3 regions of the Lentibacillus cibarius genome follow, and region 1 is predicted to be linked to each of the others. Evidence: a T-box and tRNA genes for the amino acid it is inferred to sense, from the RefSeq annotation. Region 1 holds a T-box; the other regions hold tRNA genes.
What was found. A T-box is a leader RNA that pairs with one kind of tRNA and senses whether it is charged. The one in region 1 lies ahead of thrS (threonine--tRNA ligase), so its partner is inferred to be a tRNA-Thr.
Positions count from the first base shown of each region.

Region 2: it has a tRNA-Thr gene. The T-box ahead of thrS (threonine--tRNA ligase) is inferred to sense a tRNA for this amino acid. The anticodon was not compared.
Region 3: it has a tRNA-Thr gene. The T-box ahead of thrS (threonine--tRNA ligase) is inferred to sense a tRNA for this amino acid. The anticodon was not compared.

Region 1 covers NZ_VCIA01000001.1:521,183-527,740, reverse strand. Annotated here, with positions in the region: gene FFL34_RS02695 (replication initiation and membrane attachment family protein) at 1-1,131, shown strand, start outside; gene dnaI (primosomal protein DnaI) at 1,148-2,080, shown strand; gene ytxC (sporulation protein YtxC) at 2,365-3,222, shown strand; T-box leader at 3,332-3,552, shown strand; gene thrS (threonine--tRNA ligase) at 3,699-5,645, shown strand; ribosomal protein L20 leader region at 5,794-5,925, shown strand; gene infC (translation initiation factor IF-3) at 5,998-6,501, shown strand; gene rpmI (50S ribosomal protein L35) at 6,532-6,558, shown strand, end outside.
Region 2 covers NZ_VCIA01000001.1:2,009,755-2,016,312, reverse strand. Annotated here, with positions in the region: rRNA gene FFL34_RS09625 (23S ribosomal RNA) at 1-1,388, opposite strand, end outside; rRNA gene FFL34_RS09620 (16S ribosomal RNA) at 1,627-3,192, opposite strand; tRNA gene FFL34_RS09615 (tRNA-Ala) at 3,362-3,437, opposite strand; tRNA gene FFL34_RS09610 (tRNA-Pro) at 3,442-3,518, opposite strand; tRNA gene FFL34_RS09605 (tRNA-Arg) at 3,525-3,601, opposite strand; tRNA gene FFL34_RS09600 (tRNA-Leu) at 3,608-3,694, opposite strand; tRNA gene FFL34_RS09595 (tRNA-Gly) at 3,716-3,790, opposite strand; tRNA gene FFL34_RS09590 (tRNA-Leu) at 3,810-3,894, opposite strand; tRNA gene FFL34_RS09585 (tRNA-Lys) at 3,902-3,974, opposite strand; tRNA gene FFL34_RS09580 (tRNA-Thr) at 3,982-4,057, opposite strand; tRNA gene FFL34_RS09575 (tRNA-Val) at 4,091-4,166, opposite strand; rRNA gene rrf (5S ribosomal RNA) at 4,180-4,295, opposite strand; rRNA gene FFL34_RS09565 (23S ribosomal RNA) at 4,427-6,558, opposite strand, start outside.
Region 3 covers NZ_VCIA01000001.1:2,083,505-2,090,062, reverse strand. Annotated here, with positions in the region: gene mvaD (diphosphomevalonate decarboxylase) at 1-448, opposite strand, end outside; gene mvk (mevalonate kinase) at 475-1,440, opposite strand; gene FFL34_RS10085 (hydroxymethylglutaryl-CoA reductase, degradative) at 1,437-2,726, opposite strand; tRNA gene FFL34_RS10080 (tRNA-Lys) at 2,911-2,982, opposite strand; tRNA gene FFL34_RS10075 (tRNA-Gln) at 3,167-3,238, opposite strand; tRNA gene FFL34_RS10070 (tRNA-Tyr) at 3,249-3,333, opposite strand; tRNA gene FFL34_RS10065 (tRNA-Thr) at 3,382-3,457, opposite strand; tRNA gene FFL34_RS10060 (tRNA-Val) at 3,673-3,748, opposite strand; tRNA gene FFL34_RS10055 (tRNA-Glu) at 3,754-3,828, opposite strand; tRNA gene FFL34_RS10050 (tRNA-Thr) at 4,288-4,360, opposite strand; tRNA gene FFL34_RS10045 (tRNA-Asn) at 4,366-4,440, opposite strand; rRNA gene rrf (5S ribosomal RNA) at 4,498-4,613, opposite strand; rRNA gene FFL34_RS10035 (23S ribosomal RNA) at 4,759-6,558, opposite strand, start outside.

The DNA of each region.
Region 1 (6,558 bases):
ATGAATTTGCCACTGGATGATCTTTATCGGGCTAGACTAAAATTGGAAGGCATTGGTCTAATGAAAACCTTTAAGGAGCAATCAGATGAATACAGTATTTATACGTATGAATTGCGTCCACCTTTTGCACCGGCGCAATTTTTCACGGATGAAATGCTTGCACAGCTCTTGTATCATCATATCGGGCAGGCAAAGTTTGATATGTTGAAAAATCATTATGTAAAACAAGAGCAGGATAACAAGGGTGCAAATATTACGGCTTCTTTTAACGATGTTTTTCAAACGATTTTTCCTGATGGAAGGTATATGGAAGCGGCAGGTGATCTGCAAGATGAATCAACTGGAGATATAATGGAGCCAGATTTTTCTTGGATGGAACAAGTTCTGAAACAACGTATGATTCCAACTGGTCAAGTGCTGACAAATAAAAATAGACAACTAATCGCACAGATGATGACACTATATGATTTACCGGAGTATGAAGTAGAGAAGGCTGTGTTATGGGCGTTGACGGAGGAGAATACACTTAACCGCGGTGAATTTAAAGAGGCGTGCCATGATTTATTTCGGAATAATCACCAGGGGACTGTAAGGCTGACTGATAAGCAAGTGGAAACAACCGAGGAAGCAGTACAAAATCCTACGACGAAAGAAGAACAGCTCATAGCCGAACTGGAAAGAATATCACCGAAACAGTTGCTTGAAGACTTGTCCAATGGTGGACAGGCTTCCGGACAGGATTTGAAAGTGATTAGGGAAGTAATGACAACACAGGGATTACCATCGCCCGTTATGAATGTTTTAATTCATTATGTCCTGCTTCAGACCAACATGAAACTTTCCAAAGCATATATGGAAACAATAGCAAGCCACTGGTCACGGGCTAATTTGAAAACGGCTCGCGAAGCTATTGCCTTTGCGAAAAACGAAAAAATGCAATATCAACAGCGTAAAAATAGGAAAAAATCGACTAAAAAAACTGCCTCCAAAGAAGTTGTTCCCGATTGGTTTCATAATCGTAAAAAGAAAAAACAGGAAAACGACGATAAACCTCAGCATTCTAACACTGATAAAGAATGGCAGGAGACAGAACAGCTACTGAAGAAATACTCCAAAAAGAAGAATGGATAATTATAAGGATGGTTTTATGAAGCCGGTACAATCTGAGTTGAAGAAATGGATGCAAAAGAATAAAAATTTTAAAGAAAACTATTTGCGTGTACGGGAAGAAGTACTGAATGATCCGGAAATTCGAGAATTCCTATCATTAAATCCGCAACTTAATCAAGCGGAAGTGGACAAAAGCCTTATCAAATTGTATGAATATAAGACGCAATCCAAGCAATGTGACAAGTGTGAATCATTGGGTCAGTGCATAAACATGCTTCAAGGATATTCCCCGATTCTAAGGGCAGATAATGGTGAAATTGATATCGTATATGAAAAATGCCATAACAGGAAGACATTTGAAAAGGAAAAAGAACAGCAAAATCTGATTCAAAGTTTATACATGCCAAAAGAAATATTGCGCGCTTCAATTGACGATATTGACCACGATAGCCAGCGGGGCGAAGGGATTCGTCAGCTTCTCCTTTTCCTTGATCAGACAAGTTTTGAATTGCCGGCAAAGGGTATTTACTTCCATGGGCCATTCGGTGTCGGAAAAACCTATTTGATTGGTGCGCTTGCCAATGCGCTAAAGGACTATCATAAGTCATCCATGCTTATCTATATGCCTGAATTTGTCCGAGAAATGAAAAGCTCCATTAAAGACGATTCTATTAATGAAAAAATTAACTATTTTAAAAACACTGATGTACTTATGCTCGATGATATTGGTGCCGAAACACAGTCCGCATGGTTCCGGGATGAAATACTAGGATCTATTCTGCAGTATCGGATGATGGAAAATCTGCCGGTGTTCTTTACATCCAATTACAGTCTCGACCAACTGGAAGAACAAATGGCAACAACCAATCGAGGGGGGAGTGAAACGGTCAAAGCAGGGCGAATTATTGAACGAATTAAACAGGTGAGCAGCGAAGTAGAACTACGTGGTAAAAACCGCCGTGATCAATAATTATCTATAAAGCATGTAACAACGGTTATTTATGACAAACCGTTCCTTGAGTGTCTATCCAATTACAATTTGGATGGACACTTTTTTAAGGATAAGAAACTATAAAATTTATCGATATAACTTTTACTTGCAAAGTTAAGCCACGTCCGGCTCCAGCAATAGAGTTTAACTTCCTCATCCTACTTTGTTTAACCTTAACATAGGTCTGTACTAGTTTTATGGGAATATACATTTTTTATTATGGATGTCCATATAATGTAACAGTTTGTTTTGGGATGAGGGTGATGTTTTTGTTGGAAGTATATTTTGAATCGGATAAAGAGGCGATACGTTTTTGTGAGTATTTATTTCAAATCAACAAGAAGATTGAACTGCACTGGAAAGTAAATACAGAGTGGGGGAATCATCTACAACTGGATTATCAGGTGCCCGGCAGTGATCTAATGGGGACAATCGCAGAGGCAATGGTCGGAGTTTTTGTAACGCATCGGCTGACGGGTATGTTGGATGGCATCATAAAAGATTATTATTATTATACGAATTCCGATGAAATTGAACGTATTATGGATTTGTCCTATCGTATCGTCACAGGGGATGATGATGAAAATCAGATTGTAAGAAATAATAAAGACCCTTGCAGAGTGCTTTATTCCCTCTTTTCCGCCAATATTAAAAATTCCGGGGCAGTCCATTTTGATTCCATCGTTAATTTCCAATCAAAAGTTTTTAAAGATCAACTTGCCGATTATGTTGGGCTTGCTATTGATGAGTTTAAGCGGGAGGAGGACCATCAGGCGTTCATTGATATGCTGCGCAGTTATGTTATGAAACGCAAATCACTGTTCCATACGATTCATGTTGTTCAAGGTGAGCCATTTGTCTTTTTTAAACCCGATGGGAAACGTTTGTCTAGAATTGACTTGCGCAAGTTGATGCAACAGGAACCGCTATACGTGGTTGGACTTGACGAAGATGAATTGAATTTGGCACCGCTGATTGCGATGAGTCCGGAATCGATTAATATATATGGTGACAGTCCATCTGACCCGAAAACATTAACAGTAATCAATGTTTTTCAGGAACGGGTGACGTTTGAGCCGGTAAGCCGTTTTCCATTTCCGTATCAACTGACTCATAAGTAGAATAATCAATCAAATAATTTTTAGCTGTAGTTGTAAAATTTCTCGCAATTAATAGTGAAAAAAGCTTGATTTTATATGAAACGGAAGCTATAATATTTCCTATATAATGATAGTAGTTATGATGAGGACATGGTCATTTGCCCCCGGCAGCAAAGAGAAGGAAGTCATCGGCTGAAAGCTTCCACTGACTGGACAGATGATTACCCCCTTTGAACTCTGTTGTTGAATGAAATTAGTAAACAGCAGCGCGTAATCTGCGTTAACGATTTATGAGCCGCAATTCTTTGCGGGAAATAGGGTGGAACCACGTGACCAGCGCTCGTCCCTTTGCTTTAATGCAGAGGGGTGGGCGCTTTTTTAGGCTCTTTTTGTATTATTGTTGTTATCGAACCCGCGGACCGAATAAACACGATATTTTACTTAAAAGCCTTATTATGAAATGGTTAAACTAGGATTCATGGAAGGAGCAGTTGACTATGGAACAATTAACGATTACTTTTCCGGATGGAGCAAGCAAACAGTATCCAGCAGGAACAACCGGGGAGGATATCGCAGCCTCCATTTCCCCTGGACTGAAGAAACAGGCACTTGCCGTTAAGCTAGACGGGGAATTAGTGGATCTCCGGCGAGAATTGCCTCATGACGGTGCAATTGAGATTGTTACTTACAGAGACAATGAAGGTATTGACATTATGCGTCACTCCACAGCCCACCTTTTGGCACAAGCAATCACTAGATTGTACGGTGATGTCAATTTCGGCGTTGGTCCAGTCATTGAAGAGGGCTTTTATTATGATATGGACTTGGAGCATTCGTTGACTCCGGACGATCTTCCTAAGATTGAAAAAGAAATGAAAAAAATTGTTGATGAGAACCTGGAAATTGAACGTGTGGAGGTTTCTCGCAACGAGGCAAAGGAAATGTTCCGGGAGATTGGTGATAACCTGAAACTAGAATTGATTGATGATATCCCGGAAGATGAGCAAGTAACCATTTATAGACAAGGGGAATTTTTTGACTTGTGCCGCGGGATTCATGTTCCATCCACAAGCAAAATCAAAGCATTTAAATTGCTTAGCGTATCTGGGGCTTATTGGCGTGGAGACAGCAATAATAAGCAACTACAGCGTGTATATGGCACGGCCTTTGAAAAGCAGGGGCAACTTGATGAATACCTGCGTATTTTGGAAGAACGGAAAGAACGCGATCATCGCAAGCTTGGCAAAGAACTAGAAATATTTAACGTTTCACAAAAGGTTGGACAAGGCCTGCCACTCTGGTTACCGAAAGGGGCGACAATCCGCCGCAATATCGAGCGTTACATTGTTGACCTGGAAGAACGACTGGGCTATGACCATGTGTATACACCGGTGCTGGGAAGTGTAGACCTTTATAAGACAAGCGGTCACTGGGATCATTATCAGGACGATATGTTCCCTGCAATGGAAATGGATAACGAGGATCTTGTCCTGCGTCCGATGAACTGCCCGCATCACATGATGGTGTACAAAAACCAGCTGTGGAGTTACCGTAATCTACCAGTACGGATTGCAGAGCTGGGAACGATGCATCGTTATGAAATGTCCGGGGCACTGGCAGGGCTGCAACGGGTCCGTGCTATGACATTGAACGATGCACACATTTTTGCCCGTCCTGACCAGTTAAAGGATGAATTTGTCCGGGTTGTCGAACTAGTTCAGAAAGTATATAAGGATTTCGGGATTGATGATTACTACTTCCGTCTTTCCTATCGTGATCCGGAAGACAAGGAAAAGTATATTGACAATGACGAAATGTGGGAAAAGGCACAGGCGATGCTGAAGGAAACGATGGAGGAGATGAATGTCGAATACATTGAAGCAGAGGGCGAAGCAGCATTTTACGGTCCGAAGCTTGATGTCCAAGTGAAAACAGCGCTAGGCAAGGATGAAACGTTGTCCACTGTGCAGCTTGATTACCAGTTACCGGAACGATTCGATCTGACTTATATCGGTGAAGATGGAAACCAGCATCGGCCAGTTGTCATCCACCGTGGTGTCGTTTCTACCATGGAACGGTTTGTTGCTTTTCTGATTGAAGAGTATAAGGGTGCGTTCCCGACATGGTTGGCACCTGTACAGGCAAAAATCATTCCGGTCGCACCACAGGCTCATCTAGATTATGCGTCTAAAGTCGCTGATAAATTGCGATACCAGGGTGTGCGTGTAGAAGTCGATGAGCGTGATGAGAAGATCGGATATAAAATACGTGAAGCGCAGACACAAAAGGTCCCATTTGCATTAGTGCTAGGGGATAATGAAATTGAAAATAACGCTGTGAATGTCCGTCGCTATGGGGAGAATGATTCACAGACAATGTCCTATGGAGAATTTGAAAGCATGATTAAAGAAGAAATCAACCAAAAGGTGCTGCGAAAAAAATAACAAACCACAACGGTGGTATGAACATTTTTCTGGGCTTTTTATTCTGCTGGAACCATGATATAATGAGAATGGATGTTTAGTGATAGTAGATAAAGGTTGACAATGTATTAGGTGAATGCTATTCTATAAAAGTTAAAATTAAATGATCTGAGACAAGTAGAAGCACCCGCTTCTCACCTGTTCGACGCTGGGTAATAATGCAGTCGGCTGGTTTTAGTACTTTTCAGTGAACGATGGAAGACGTGTGGGTGCATTCGTGTGCTCACACGTCTTTGTCTGGTAAATAAACGCTTGTCTATGACGGATCAGTAACAAGAATAAAAAATGGAGGTGTCTTGCAATTAGCAAAGAGATGAACGTCAATGAAAAAATTCGTGCCAAAGAGGTACGTTTGATTGACTCGAATGGAGATCAGCTGGGAGTGAAATCACGTAACGAAGCGCTCGATATTGCCCAAACACGGAATCTTGATCTAGTTATGGTGGCGCCGAACGCTAAACCACCGGTGTGTCGGATTATGAATTACGGGAAATACCGCTTTGAACAGCAAAAGAAAGAGAAAGAAGCACGTAAAAAGCAAAAAGTAATTAATGTTAAAGAAGTGCGATTCACCCCAGGAATTGGCGAACATGATTTTAACACCAAATTGAAGAACGCCAGAAAGTTTTTATCTAAAGGTGATAAAGTGAAGGCATCGGTCCGTTTCCGCGGACGTGCTATTACACACAAAGACCTTGGCCGTGAAGTGCTTGACCGGATGGCGGAGGAAACAAACGATGTTGCAACCGTCGAGTCTAAGCCGAAGATGGAAGGTCGCAATATGTTTATGATGCTTGCACCGATCAAAGAAAAATAAGTTTTTAACTGCACAAGGAGGAAAACCAGTATGCCAAAAATGAAATCCCATAAAGGT
Region 2 (6,558 bases), 1.5 Mb from region 1:
CCCGACTAACCCTGAGCGGACGAGCCTTCCTCAGGAATCCTTAGGCATTCGGTGAAAGAGATTCTCACTCTTTTTTCGCTACTCATACCGGCATTCTCACTTCCAGGCGCTCCACCAGTCCTCACGGTCTGACTTCACAGCACCTGGAACGCTCTCCTACCATTGTTCGTAAGAACAATCCGCAGCTTCGGTGATACGTTTAGCCCCGGTACATTTTCGGCGCAGCGTCACTCGACCAGTGAGCTATTACGCACTCTTTAAATGATGGCTGCTTCTAAGCCAACATACTGGTTGTCTGGGCAACGCCACATCCTTTTCCACTTAACGTATACTTAGGGACCTTAGCTGGCGGTCCGGGCTGTTTCCCTTTCGACTATGAACCTTATCACCCATAGTCTGACTCCCAAGGTTTCACGTTGCTGGCATTCGGAGTTTGACTGAATTCGGTAACCCGATAAGGGCCCCTCGTCCAATCAGTGCTCTACCTCCAGAACGTATACCTTGAGGCTAGCCCTAAAGCTATTTCGGAGAGAACCAGCTATCTCCGTGTTCGATTGGCATTTCACCCCTACCCACACCTCATCCCCGCATTTTTCAACATACGTGGGTTCGGGCCTCCTGTCAGTGTTACCTGACCTTCACCCTGGACATGGGTAGATCACACGGTTTCGGGTCTGCGCCCGTATACTTCATCGCCCTGTTCAGACTCGCTTTCGCTGCGGCTCCGTGTCTTCCACTTAACCTTGCATACGAACGCAACTCGCCGGTCCATTCTACAAAAGGTACGCCGTCACCCATAAATGGGCTCCGACTACTTGTAGGCACACGGTTTCAGGTTCTATTTCACTCCCCTTCCGGGGTGCTTTTCACCTTTCCCTCACGGTACTGGTTCACTATCGGTCACTGGGTAGTATTTAGCCTTGGGAGATGGTCCTCCCGGATTCCGACGGAATTTCTCGTGTTCCGCCGTACTCAGGATCCACTCCGGAGGAAACTGCCTTTCGACTACAGGGCTCTTACCTTCTTTGGCCGGCCATTCCAGGCCATTTCGTCTAAGCAGTTTCTTGATAACTCCGATGGAGTGTCCTACAACCCCGAAAAGCAAGCTTTTCGGTTTGGGCTGGTTCCGTTTCGCTCGCCGCTACTCAGGAAATCGCGTTTGCTTTCTCTTCCTCCGGGTACTGAGATGTTTCAGTTCCCCGGGTTTGCCTTGCGTATCCTATGTATTTAGATACGCATACTATCCCATTACGGACAGCGGGTTCCCCCATTCGGAAATCCCCGAATCACAGTTTGCTTACAACTCCCCGAGGCATATCGGTGTTAGTCCCGTCCTTCATCGGCTCCCAGTGCCAAGGCATTCACCGTGCGCCCTTGATCACTTAACTATTAATCCAGCTTCAGCTCCTATAAACAGTCGCTTAAGCTTTTTGCTTGATGTCGTTGAATACTTTACTCTTATTTAGTTTTCAAGGTGCAAATAACGCCACCATATATGGTGGGCTACAATGAGGGTTCACTCCCTCAAAACTGAACCAAACAACCGAGTATGACTTTTATAATCTAACTTCAATGTCTACCGATAGTATATCGATGACAAGAAGCTTCCGTTTATATATTCCTTAGAAAGGAGGTGATCCAGCCGCACCTTCCGATACGGCTACCTTGTTACGACTTCACCCCAATCATTGGCCCCACCTTCGGCGGCTGGCTCCAAATGGTTACCTCACCGACTTCGGGTGTTGCCAACTCTCGTGGTGTGACGGGCGGTGTGTACAAGGCCCGGGAACGTATTCACCGCGGCATGCTGATCCGCGATTACTAGCGATTCCGGCTTCATACAGGCGAGTTGCAGCCTGCAATCCGAACTGAGAATGGTTTTATGGGATTTGCTTCACCTCACGGATTCGCTTCCCTTTGTTCCATCCATTGTAGCACGTGTGTAGCCCAGGTCATAAGGGGCATGATGATTTGACGTCATCCCCGCCTTCCTCCGGTTTGTCACCGGCAGTCACCTTAGAGTGCCCAACTGAATGCTGGCAACTAAGATCAAGGGTTGCGCTCGTTACGGGACTTAACCCAACATCTCACGACACGAGCTGACGACAACCATGCACCACCTGTCACTCTGTCCCCGAAGGGAACACGGTATCTCTACCGCTGTCAGAGGATGTCAAGACCTGGTAAGGTTCTTCGCGTTGCTTCGAATTAAACCACATGCTCCACCGCTTGTGCGGGCCCCCGTCAATTCTTTTGAGTTTCAGCCTTGCGGCCGTACTCCCCAGGCGGAGTGCTTAATGCGTTAACTTCAGCACAAAGGGGCGGAAACCCCCTAACACCTAGCACTCAACGTTTACGGCGTGGACTACCAGGGTATCTAATCCTGTTCGCTACCCACGCTTTCGCGCCTCAGCGTCAGTTACAGACCAGAGAGTCGCCTTCGCCACTGGTGTTCCTCCACATCTCTACGCATTTCACCGCTACACGTGGAATTCCACTCTCCTCTTCTGCACTCAAGCCTCCCAGTTTCCAATGACCGCTCGCGGTTAAGCCACGAGATTTCACATCAGACTTAAAAGACCGCCTGCGCGCGCTTTACGCCCAATAATTCCGGACAACGCTTGCCCCCTACGTATTACCGCGGCTGCTGGCACGTAGTTAGCCGGGGCTTTCTGGTCAGGTACCGTCAAGGCATCGCCCTATTCGAACAATGCTTGTTCTTCCCTGGCAACAGAGTTTTACGATCCGAAGACCTTCATCACTCACGCGGCGTTGCTCCGTCAGACTTTCGTCCATTGCGGAAGATTCCCTACTGCTGCCTCCCGTAGGAGTCTGGGCCGTGTCTCAGTCCCAGTGTGGCCGATCACCCTCTCAGGTCGGCTACGCATCGTCGCCTTGGTGAGCTTTTACCTCACCAACTAACTAATGCGCCGCGGGCCCATCTGTAAGTGGCAGCTAAAAGCCGCCTTTTAGCTTTCTCCCATGCGAGAAAAAGTATCATCCGGTATTAGCTCACGTTTCCGCGAGTTATCCCGATCTTATAGGTAGGTTGCCCACGTGTTACTCACCCGTCCGCCGCTCGTTCCACAGGCGCATGCCCCGAAGGGCAATTGCCTGCTTCCCGCGCTCGACTTGCATGTATTAGGCACGCCGCCAGCGTTCGTCCTGAGCCAAGATCAAACTCTCAAAAAAGTTTGTGATAAGACTGACACCAATCAGTCTTCATGTCTTAGCTTTAAAATTAATTCAGGGGATTGAAGTCTTCATTAAATCAAATGATTTAAAATCTGACTCCTCACCTCTGACATCTTTTGTCATACTGGCTGTTTTGTTCAGTTTTCAAAGAGCGAATCATCAAATATGGTGGAGCCTAGCGGGATCGAACCGCTGACCTCCTGCGTGCAAAGCAGGCGCTCTCCCAGCTGAGCTAAGGCCCCACAATGGTCGGGAAGACAGGATTTGAACCTGCGACCCCATGGTCCCAAACCATGTGCTCTACCAAGCTGAGCTACTTCCCGTTAATATGGTGCGCCCGAGAGGAGTCGAACCCCTAGCCTTTTGATCCGTAGTCAAACGCTCTATCCAATTGAGCTACGGGCGCCTCTGATGCCGAGGGCCGGACTCGAACCGGCACGGTAGTAGACCTACCGCAGGATTTTAAGTCCTGTGCGTCTGCCAATTCCGCCACCCCGGCGCGGTTTTACATGGCATATTATGGAGCGGAAGACGGGATTCGAACCCGCGACCCCCACCTTGGCAAGGTGGTGTTCTACCACTGAACTACTTCCGCAAATGGCAATGTTATTAAGTGGTGCGGGCGGAGGGACTTGAACCCTCACGTCGTAAGACACTAGATCCTAAATCTAGCGCGTCTGCCGATTCCGCCACACCCGCAAAAAGGTGAGCCATGGAGGATTCGAACCTCCGACCCTCTGATTAAAAGTCAGATGCTCTGCCAGCTGAGCTAATGGCTCTAATGTATGGTGCCGGCCAGAGGACTTGAACCCCCAACCTACTGATTACAAGTCAGTTGCTCTACCAGTTGAGCTAGGCCGGCATAATATGGCTTGTCTATAACTGTTCACTATAATGGTGGAGGATGCAGGGTTCGAACCTGCGACCCCTTGCTTGTAAGGCAAGTGCTCTCCCGGCTGAGCTAATCCTCCAAACAGAGTATATGCCTGGCAGCGTCCTACGCTTGCAGGGGCAAGGCCCCAACTACCATCGGCGCTGGAGAGCTTAACTGCTGTGTTCGGCATGGGAACAGGTGTGTCCTCTCCGCCATCGCCACCAGACATGTTGGAATGTTGTTAGTCACTATATTTAAAGACAAGAACTATTATAGCATTTTCTTCGGAAAATGCAAGGGTTTTTTTACATTTACACCCTAAAAACTAAATAAGAGTGTGATTCAACGACCATAGTAGTAGTTAAGTCCTCGATCGATTAGTATCCGTCAGCTCCACGTGTCACCACGCTTCCACCTCGGACCTATCAACCTCATCGTCTCTGAGGGATCTTACTCACTCGAAGTGATGGGAAGTTTCATCTTGAGGGGGGCTTCATGCTTAGATGCTTTCAGCACTTATCCTTACCACACGTAGCTACCCAGCTGTGCTCCTGGCGGAACAACTGGTACACCAGCGGTGTGTCCATCCCGGTCCTCTCGTACTAAGGACAGCTCCTCTCAAACTTCCAGCGCCCACGACGGATAGGGACCGAACTGTCTCACGACGTTCTGAACCCAGCTCGCGTACCGCTTTAATGGGCGAACAGCCCAACCCTTGGGACCGACTACAGCCCCAGGATGCGATGAGCCGACATCGAGGTGCCAAACCTCCCCGTCGATGTGAACTCTTGGGGGAGATAAGCCTGTTATCCCCGGGGTAGCTTTTATCCGTTGAGCGATGGCCCTTCCATGCGGAACCACCGGATCACTAAGCCCGACTTTCGTCCCTGCTCGACTTGTAGGTCTCGCAGTCAAGCTCCCTTGTGCCTTTACACGCCATGAATGATTTCCAACCATTCTGAGGGAACCTTTGGGCGCCTCCGTTACTTTTTGGGAGGCGACCGCCCCAGTCAAACTGCCTGCCTGAAACTGTCTCCGGGCCGGATGACGGCCCTGGGTTAGAATGTTCGTACAGCCAGGGTGGTATCCCACGGGTGCCTCCGCGTAAGCTAGCGCTCACGCTTCGACGGCTCCCACCTATCCTGTACAAGCTGTACCAACATTCAATATCAAGGTGCAGTAAAGCTCCACGGGGTCTTTCCGTCCTGTCGCGGGTAATGCGCATCTTCACGCATAGTATAATTTCACCGGGTCTCTCGTTGAGACAGTGCCCAAGTCGTTGCACCTTTCGTGCGGGTCGGAACTTACCCGACAAGGAATTTCGCTACCTTAGGACCGTTATAGTTACGGCCGCCGTTTACTGGGGCTTCGGTTCAACGCTTCGCCCGAAGGCTAACGCATCCCCTTAACCTTCCAGCACCGGGCAGGTGTCAGCCCCTATACTTCGCCTTTCGGCTTCGCAGAGACCTGTGTTTTTGGTAAACAGTCGCTTGGGCCTATTCACTGCGGCTCAGACTCAGCCTGAGCACCCCTTCTCCCTAGGTTACGGGGTCATTTTGCCGAGTTCCTTAACGAGAGTTCTCCCGATCACCTTCGGATATTCTCCGCGCCTACCTGTGTCGGTTTGCGGTACGGGCACCTGTGAACTCACTAGAGGCTTTTCTTGGCAGTGTGGAATCCGGAACTTCGGTCACAATTGACCTCCCCATCACAGCTTGGAATTATTGGACGGATTTGCCTGCCCAACTTCCTCACTGCTTGGACGCACACTTCCAATGGTGCGCTTTCCATATCCTGCTGCGTCCCCCCATCGTTCAAATGCTCACGAGGTGGTACAGGAATATCTGCCTGTTATCCATCGCCTACGCCTTTCGGCCTCGGCTTAGGTCCCGACTAACCCTGAGCGGACGAGCCTTCCTCAGGAATCCTTAGGCATTCGGTGAAAGAGATTCTCACTCTTTTTTCGCTACTCATACCGGCATTCTCACTTCCAGGCGCTCCACCAGTCCTCACGGTCTGACTTCACAGCACCTGGAACGCTCTCCTACCATTGTTCGTAAGAACAATCCGCAGCTTCGGTGATACGTTTAGCCCCGGTACATTTTCGGCGCAGCGTCACTCGACCAGTGAGCTATTACGCACTCTTTAAATGATGGCTGCTTCTAAGCCAACATACTGGTTGTCTGGGCAACGCCACATCCTTTTCCACTTAACGTATACTTAGGGACCTTAGCTGGCGGTCCGGGCTGTTTCCCTTTCGACTATGAACCTTATCACCCATAGTCTGACTCCCAAGGTTTCACGTTGCTGGCATTCGGAGTTTGACTGAATTCGGTAACCCGATAAGGGCCCCTCGTCCAATCAGTGCTCTACCTCCAGAACGTATACCTTGAGGCTAGCCCTAAAGCTATTTCGGAGAGAACCAGCTATCTCCGTGTTCGATTGGCATTTCACCCCTACCCACACCTCATCCCCGCATTTTTCAACAT
Region 3 (6,558 bases), 1.6 Mb from region 1:
CAAAACCACCATATACCGAGCGGCACGCGGATCCTGACCCTTGTCTTGTCAGCACAGATAGTTCCTGGTTGTTAAGCTGCATGCCAATTGCCTTCGATGCAGCCGCAGCCAATGCGGCAAAGCCAGATGCTGACGACGCCAAACCGGCAGCAGTCGGTACATGATTAACCGAATGGACTTCGGCATATACATCAGTTCTTCCTGCTTTTTCCCGAACCCGGTCTAAAAATGATGTGACCCGCTGATACGCTTTACCAGTAATGCAATCATTGTTCAGATAAAAAACATCCGCTGTTAAGTAATCATGAAATTCGACAGTCGTCTCCGTATAAAAACCATCCAGTGTCAGCGAAAGACTGTTATTCATTGGAAGTATTAAAGACCTGTCCCGTTTTCCCCAATATTTAATTAAGGCAATATTTGTGTGGGCTCGAGCTGTTGCCTTCATGTCACGACTCCTTTAACCGGTTTTATCTAATCCATCTTCTTTTTTAACGCAAAAGACCATACAGCGTGTGCCCCGAATTTTTTCAGTTTTTCACTTAGCTGTCTGGAATGCACTTCATTGCGGGCCAGTGCAATCACACAGCCGCCATTGCCGCCACCTGTTAATTTGGCACCAAGTGCACCCTCCTGACGTGCAAAGTAAATCAGCCTGTTTAATCCAGCATCACTCACACCAAGTGCCTCTAGTTCTTTCTGTGCTTCGTTCAGCATTTGACCCAACAGATGTTTACTCGCACTTTCCAATGCATTTCTTGCGCGGTGTGTAAGTTCACCAATTCGATCTAATTTAGATTGGATCCGTTTCGGCGCAGACTTAATCAGTTCAGCTACTGATTCAACAGCTGAACGCGTATCCCCCATTCGACCAGAGTCGGCAACAATGAAATGAAAGTCACCCTTAGGCTCTATACGATCAATTGGATGCTCTTTTTCATACCATACCGGAAGTGCTGAGGTGATTGTCAATGTATCAATTCCACTTGGCTCGCCATGGGCATATTTTTCTGAGATAGCCGCAAGTTCCAAAATGTCCTCTTCAGTATAGTCCCTTTCAGCATAGGCGAATAGTGACCGGATGACCGCAATTGCTACCGATGCACTGGATCCAAGACCTTTTCCCGGTGGAATGGATGACTTAATCCGAATTAGTAAATCCTCACACGGTAAATCAAGCTTTTCCAGCGTGGCCCAGACACAATTCGTCACCCCATCAAGTGACTCTGGGGCGGATTCAATTGGCCCGTGATAAAAAGTGCTGTCAATTTTTATCGAACCGGGCACATAGTCTACCACTGCTTCAACCCCTACTAAAGGAAAGGGAAGTGCTATCGCCGGCTGTCCGTGTACAACCGCGTGTTCACCAATGAGGATTAATTTACTATGAGCTATACCAATAGCTGTTTGTACGGAAGTTGTCGCTTTTTCTGCACTCATTTTTTATATTCTTCCACCAATTCTTTTGCTTTTCCCACACGGATTTCTTTCTCTTCAATCAAACGTTGCGATATCACATCTATCATCTCCCCTGTAGCTCCTGCTGCAATGGCTACGGATCTCGAATGCAAAGCCATATGCCCTTTCTGAATTCCGTCTGTTGCTAAAGCCTTTAAAGCCCCGAGGTTTTGGGCAAGTCCGACAGCTACAATAACTTGTGCAAGTTCCTGTGCTGAATCAACGTTTAACAGTTTATGAGCGATTTTAGATACTGGGTGAACACGAATCGATCCACCCACCGTACCAACTGACATTGGTAGTTCCAGTTCACCGATAAGATTCCCTTCGTCATCTTTGGACCATTCTGTCATTGAACCATACCGACCATTACGTGCTGCGTGTGCATGTGCTCCAGCCTCCACTGCACGCCAATCATTGCCTGTTGCAATCACAACCGGGTCAATTCCATTCATAATCCCCTTGTTATGTGTTACTGCACGATACGGGTCAGATGCTGCAAATTCATAAGCATGAATGACCCCGTCCCGCACCATTTCGCCGGTAAATTCCTCCGTTGCAAGTAAATCAGGCGGTATAATACAGCGCGCGCGTGCAAGACAACGATCGGGATAGTTGGAAAGAATCCGCAAGTATACCTTCCCGCCAGTCAACTCTTCAACGTTTGGCGCCAGGGCTTCAACCATCGTATTAATAATATTCGCACCCATAGCATCGCAAGTATTAATATAAACATGAAGGATGAGCATCTGACTGAATTTGGAGTTTGCATCCTCATTCAAGATTCTGACATCCAAATCCTCTGCACCGCCACCCCTTTTTATTAAACTAGGATATGCAGTATTCATATAATTAATCAAAGTATCTTTTTCGCTTAAAATGACTTCCTTCGCTTTATGGAAATCCTGACATCCGACAACTTGAATTTGACCTATCATGACACGCTCAGTTGCTTCTGTTGTGAATCCGCCGGCCTCTCTGACAATCTTGGCAATATGGCTTGCTGAAGCTACAACGGAAGGTTCCTCAATCGCCATCGGCACGGCATATTCTTTGTCGTTTATTAAAAAGTTAAGTCCCAAACCCAAAGGAAGTGGGAATGTACCTACAACATTTTCTATCATATTATCTGCGGTATCGGTCGTTAATGGTTTTTCAGCATAAAGATATGCTTTGTCTTCTTCTGAAAAAGCGCTCATTTTCGAAAGTAATTCCCGCCGTTCATCAACGGTCATGTTATAAAAGCCAGGAATCCTGGAAGTCTGCATGCCTTCTCATCCTTTTACCAACATATTATACGGGATTCAACCCTTTTGTTATGATTTAACTGCTTCTATTATGTAAAAAAACAGCATAAAATGCAAATAAACAAGGCTGTTTACAATCATAACCACCTTGTTTATTTTCCATTATAATATGTGTTATGTATTTCCGCTAGCATTTTTTAACCAATGAGCCATGGAGGATTCGAACCTCCGACCTCTGATTAAAAGTCAGATGCTCTGCCAGCTGAGCTAATGGCTCCTGTTCGAATGTTTTAAAATATAATCAGATGTCAGGTGATATTTTCTTATCATGTCTATACTGATTATTCAGTGTAAGAAGCTACTGTACCTTAGTTCGGTTAAATATTGTAAAAAAACCCTATGTCGGCTACCTTATCCGGATTTGTGCAGGCGGACAAAATAAAAAAGACATAAAAAAAAGACTGGGCTAGCTGGATTCGAACCAGCGAATCACGGGATCAAAACCCGATGCCTTACCGCTTGGCTATAGCCCAATGTGAAATATGGTGGAGGGGGAGAGATTCGAACTCCCGAACCCTGAGGGAGCGGATTTACAGTCCGCCGCGTTTAGCCACTTCGCTACCCCTCCTTAATTATGATAACCGAATCGTACTGAATATATACATAAAAAATTAAATGGTGCCGGCCAGAGGACTTGAACCCCCAACCTACTGATTACAAGTCAGTTGCTCTACCAGTTGAGCTAGGCCGGCAGATAATGAAGTTATTTCAATCATCATTATTCAATAATCTCAATTAAAAGGCTCATTGTGTTGCAAGTCGGTTCTTTGAAACTGTACCTCTCGCAATTTTGCCCATAGTAGAAATGTATTCAGTATTGTGAGCGTTTTGCTCTACCAATTGAGCTAAGCCCACAAACAATATATAGCCTTTGTAAGACCTAAGATACTTATACATATAAGTGAAATGGTGGAGGATGCAGGGTTCGAACCTGCGACCCCTTGCTTGTAAGGCAAGTGCTCTCCCAGCTGAGCTAATCCTCCATTATTGGTGACCCGTACGGGATTCGAACCCGTGTTACCGCCGTGAAAGGGCGGTGTCTTAACCACTTGACCAACGGGCCACTGAACATGAAAAAAGTCGATTTATGTTTTTCCGTTCACCGACAAACTTTATTATATACAGATTGTCCACTTTTGTAAAGGGGGAAATTGAAAAAAATATTCCCGTGAGATTTTATCATTACAGGCAATAGGATCTCCACTTAATTTTGAGGACACACCCCAATACTTAGTAATTGAAAAACGAGCGCATAATGAAAGTATCTATGAATACATTATCGCTGCAATCCAAACAATGATAATTACGGGTAGGGATGTATAAAGTGATTGCCAAATTTTCATTTTATGCTTCTTTATAAGAAATACTGCTACAAATACTTCCATTATTGTTACAACAGCCGCAAGTAATAAGAGAAATGACATGAAAACACCTGCCTAATGTAAATAATTCAAACACCCATGTCTAACTATAAAAAAATAAAACGCCTCGACCCATCAGAGCCGCAAGCGCCTTAATACAGAGCTTCCAGCCGGACTCGAACCGGCGACCTCTTCCTTACCATGGAAGCGCTCTACCGACTGAGCTATGGAAGCGAATATGGCTCCACAGGCAGGATTCGAACCTGCGACCGATCGGTTAACAGCCGATAGCTCTACCACTGAGCTACTGTGGAATTTATGAAAAAATATGCACCTTAATATTTAATCAGTTATAGATATATAAAGAAAGAGCCTGGCAGCGTCCTACTCTTGCAGGGGCAAGGCCCCAACTACCATCGGCGCTGGAGAGCTTAACTGCTGTGTTCGGCATGGGAACAGGTGTGTCCTCTCCGCTATTACTACCAGACCTATCGAAGTCCTGTTAGTTTACAGAACATCACTTCTATTTTAAGAACAACTATTATTATATGCATTTCCTTCGAAAAATGCAAGGGTTTTTTTAGATTTACACCCTAAAAACTAAATAAGAGTGTGATTCAACGACCATAGTAGTAGTTAAGTCCTCGATCGATTAGTATCCGTCAGCTCCACATGTCACCACGCTTCCACCTCGGACCTATCAACCTCATCGTCTCTGAGGGATCTTACTCACTCGAAGTGATGGGAAGTTTCATCTTGAGGGGGGCTTCATGCTTAGATGCTTTCAGCACTTATCCTTACCACACGTAGCTACCCAGCTGTGCTCCTGGCGGAACAACTGGTACACCAGCGGTGTGTCCATCCCGGTCCTCTCGTACTAAGGACAGCTCCTCTCAAACTTCCAGCGCCCACGACGGATAGGGACCGAACTGTCTCACGACGTTCTGAACCCAGCTCGCGTACCGCTTTAATGGGCGAACAGCCCAACCCTTGGGACCGACTACAGCCCCAGGATGCGATGAGCCGACATCGAGGTGCCAAACCTCCCCGTCGATGTGAACTCTTGGGGGAGATAAGCCTGTTATCCCCGGGGTAGCTTTTATCCGTTGAGCGATGGCCCTTCCATGCGGAACCACCGGATCACTAAGCCCGACTTTCGTCCCTGCTCGACTTGTAGGTCTCGCAGTCAAGCTCCCTTGTGCCTTTACACGCCATGAATGATTTCCAACCATTCTGAGGGAACCTTTGGGCGCCTCCGTTACTTTTTGGGAGGCGACCGCCCCAGTCAAACTGCCTGCCTGAAACTGTCTCCGGGCCGGATAACGGCCCTGGGTTAGAATGTTCGTACAGCCAGGGTGGTATCCCACGGGTGCCTCCGCGTAAGCTAGCGCTCACGCTTCGACGGCTCCCACCTATCCTGTACAAGCTGTACCAACATTCAATATCAAGGTGCAGTAAAGCTCCACGGGGTCTTTCCGTCCTGTCGCGGGCAATGCGCATCTTCACGCATAGTATAATTTCACCGGGTCTCTCGTTGAGACAGTGCCCAAGTCGTTGCACCTTTCGTGCGGGTCGGAACTTACCCGACAAGGAATTTCGCTACCTTAGGACCGTTATAGTTACGGCCGCCGTTTACTGGGGCTTCGGTTCAACGCTTCGCCCGAAGGCTAACGCATCCCCTTAACCTTCCAGCACCGGGCAGGTGTCAGCCCCTATACTTCGCCTTTCGGCTTCGCAGAGACCTGTGTTTTTGGTAAACAGTCGCTTGAGCCTATTCACTGCGGCTCAGACTCAGCCTGAGCACCCCTTCTCCCTAGGTTACGGGGTCATTTTGCCGAGTTCCTTAACGAGAGTTCTCCCGATCACCTTCGGATATTCTCCGCGCCTACCTGTGTCGGTTTGCGGTACGGGCACCTGTGAACTCACTAGAGGCTTTTCTTGGCAGTGTGGAATCTGGAACTTCGGTCACAATTGACCTCCCCATCACAGCTTGGAATTATTGGACGGATTTGCCTGCCCAACTTCCTCACTGCTTGGACGCACACTTCCAATGGTGCGCTTTCCATATCCTGCTGCGTCCCCCCATCGTTCAAACGCTCACGAGGTGGTACAGGAATATCTGCCTGTTATCCATCGCCTACGCCTTTCGGCCTCGGCTTAGGTCCCGACTAACCCTGAGCGGACGAGCCTTCCTCAGGAATCCTTAGGCATTCGGTGAAAGAGATTCTCACTCTTTTTTCGCTACTCATACCGGCATTCTCACTTCCAGGCGCTCCACCAGTCCTCACGGTCTGACTTCACAGCACCTGGAACGCTCTCCTACCATTGTTCGTAAGAACAATCCGCAGCTTCGGTGATACGTTTAGCCCCGGTACATTTTCGGCGCAGCGTCACTCGACCAGTGAGCTATTACGCACTCTTTAAATGATGGC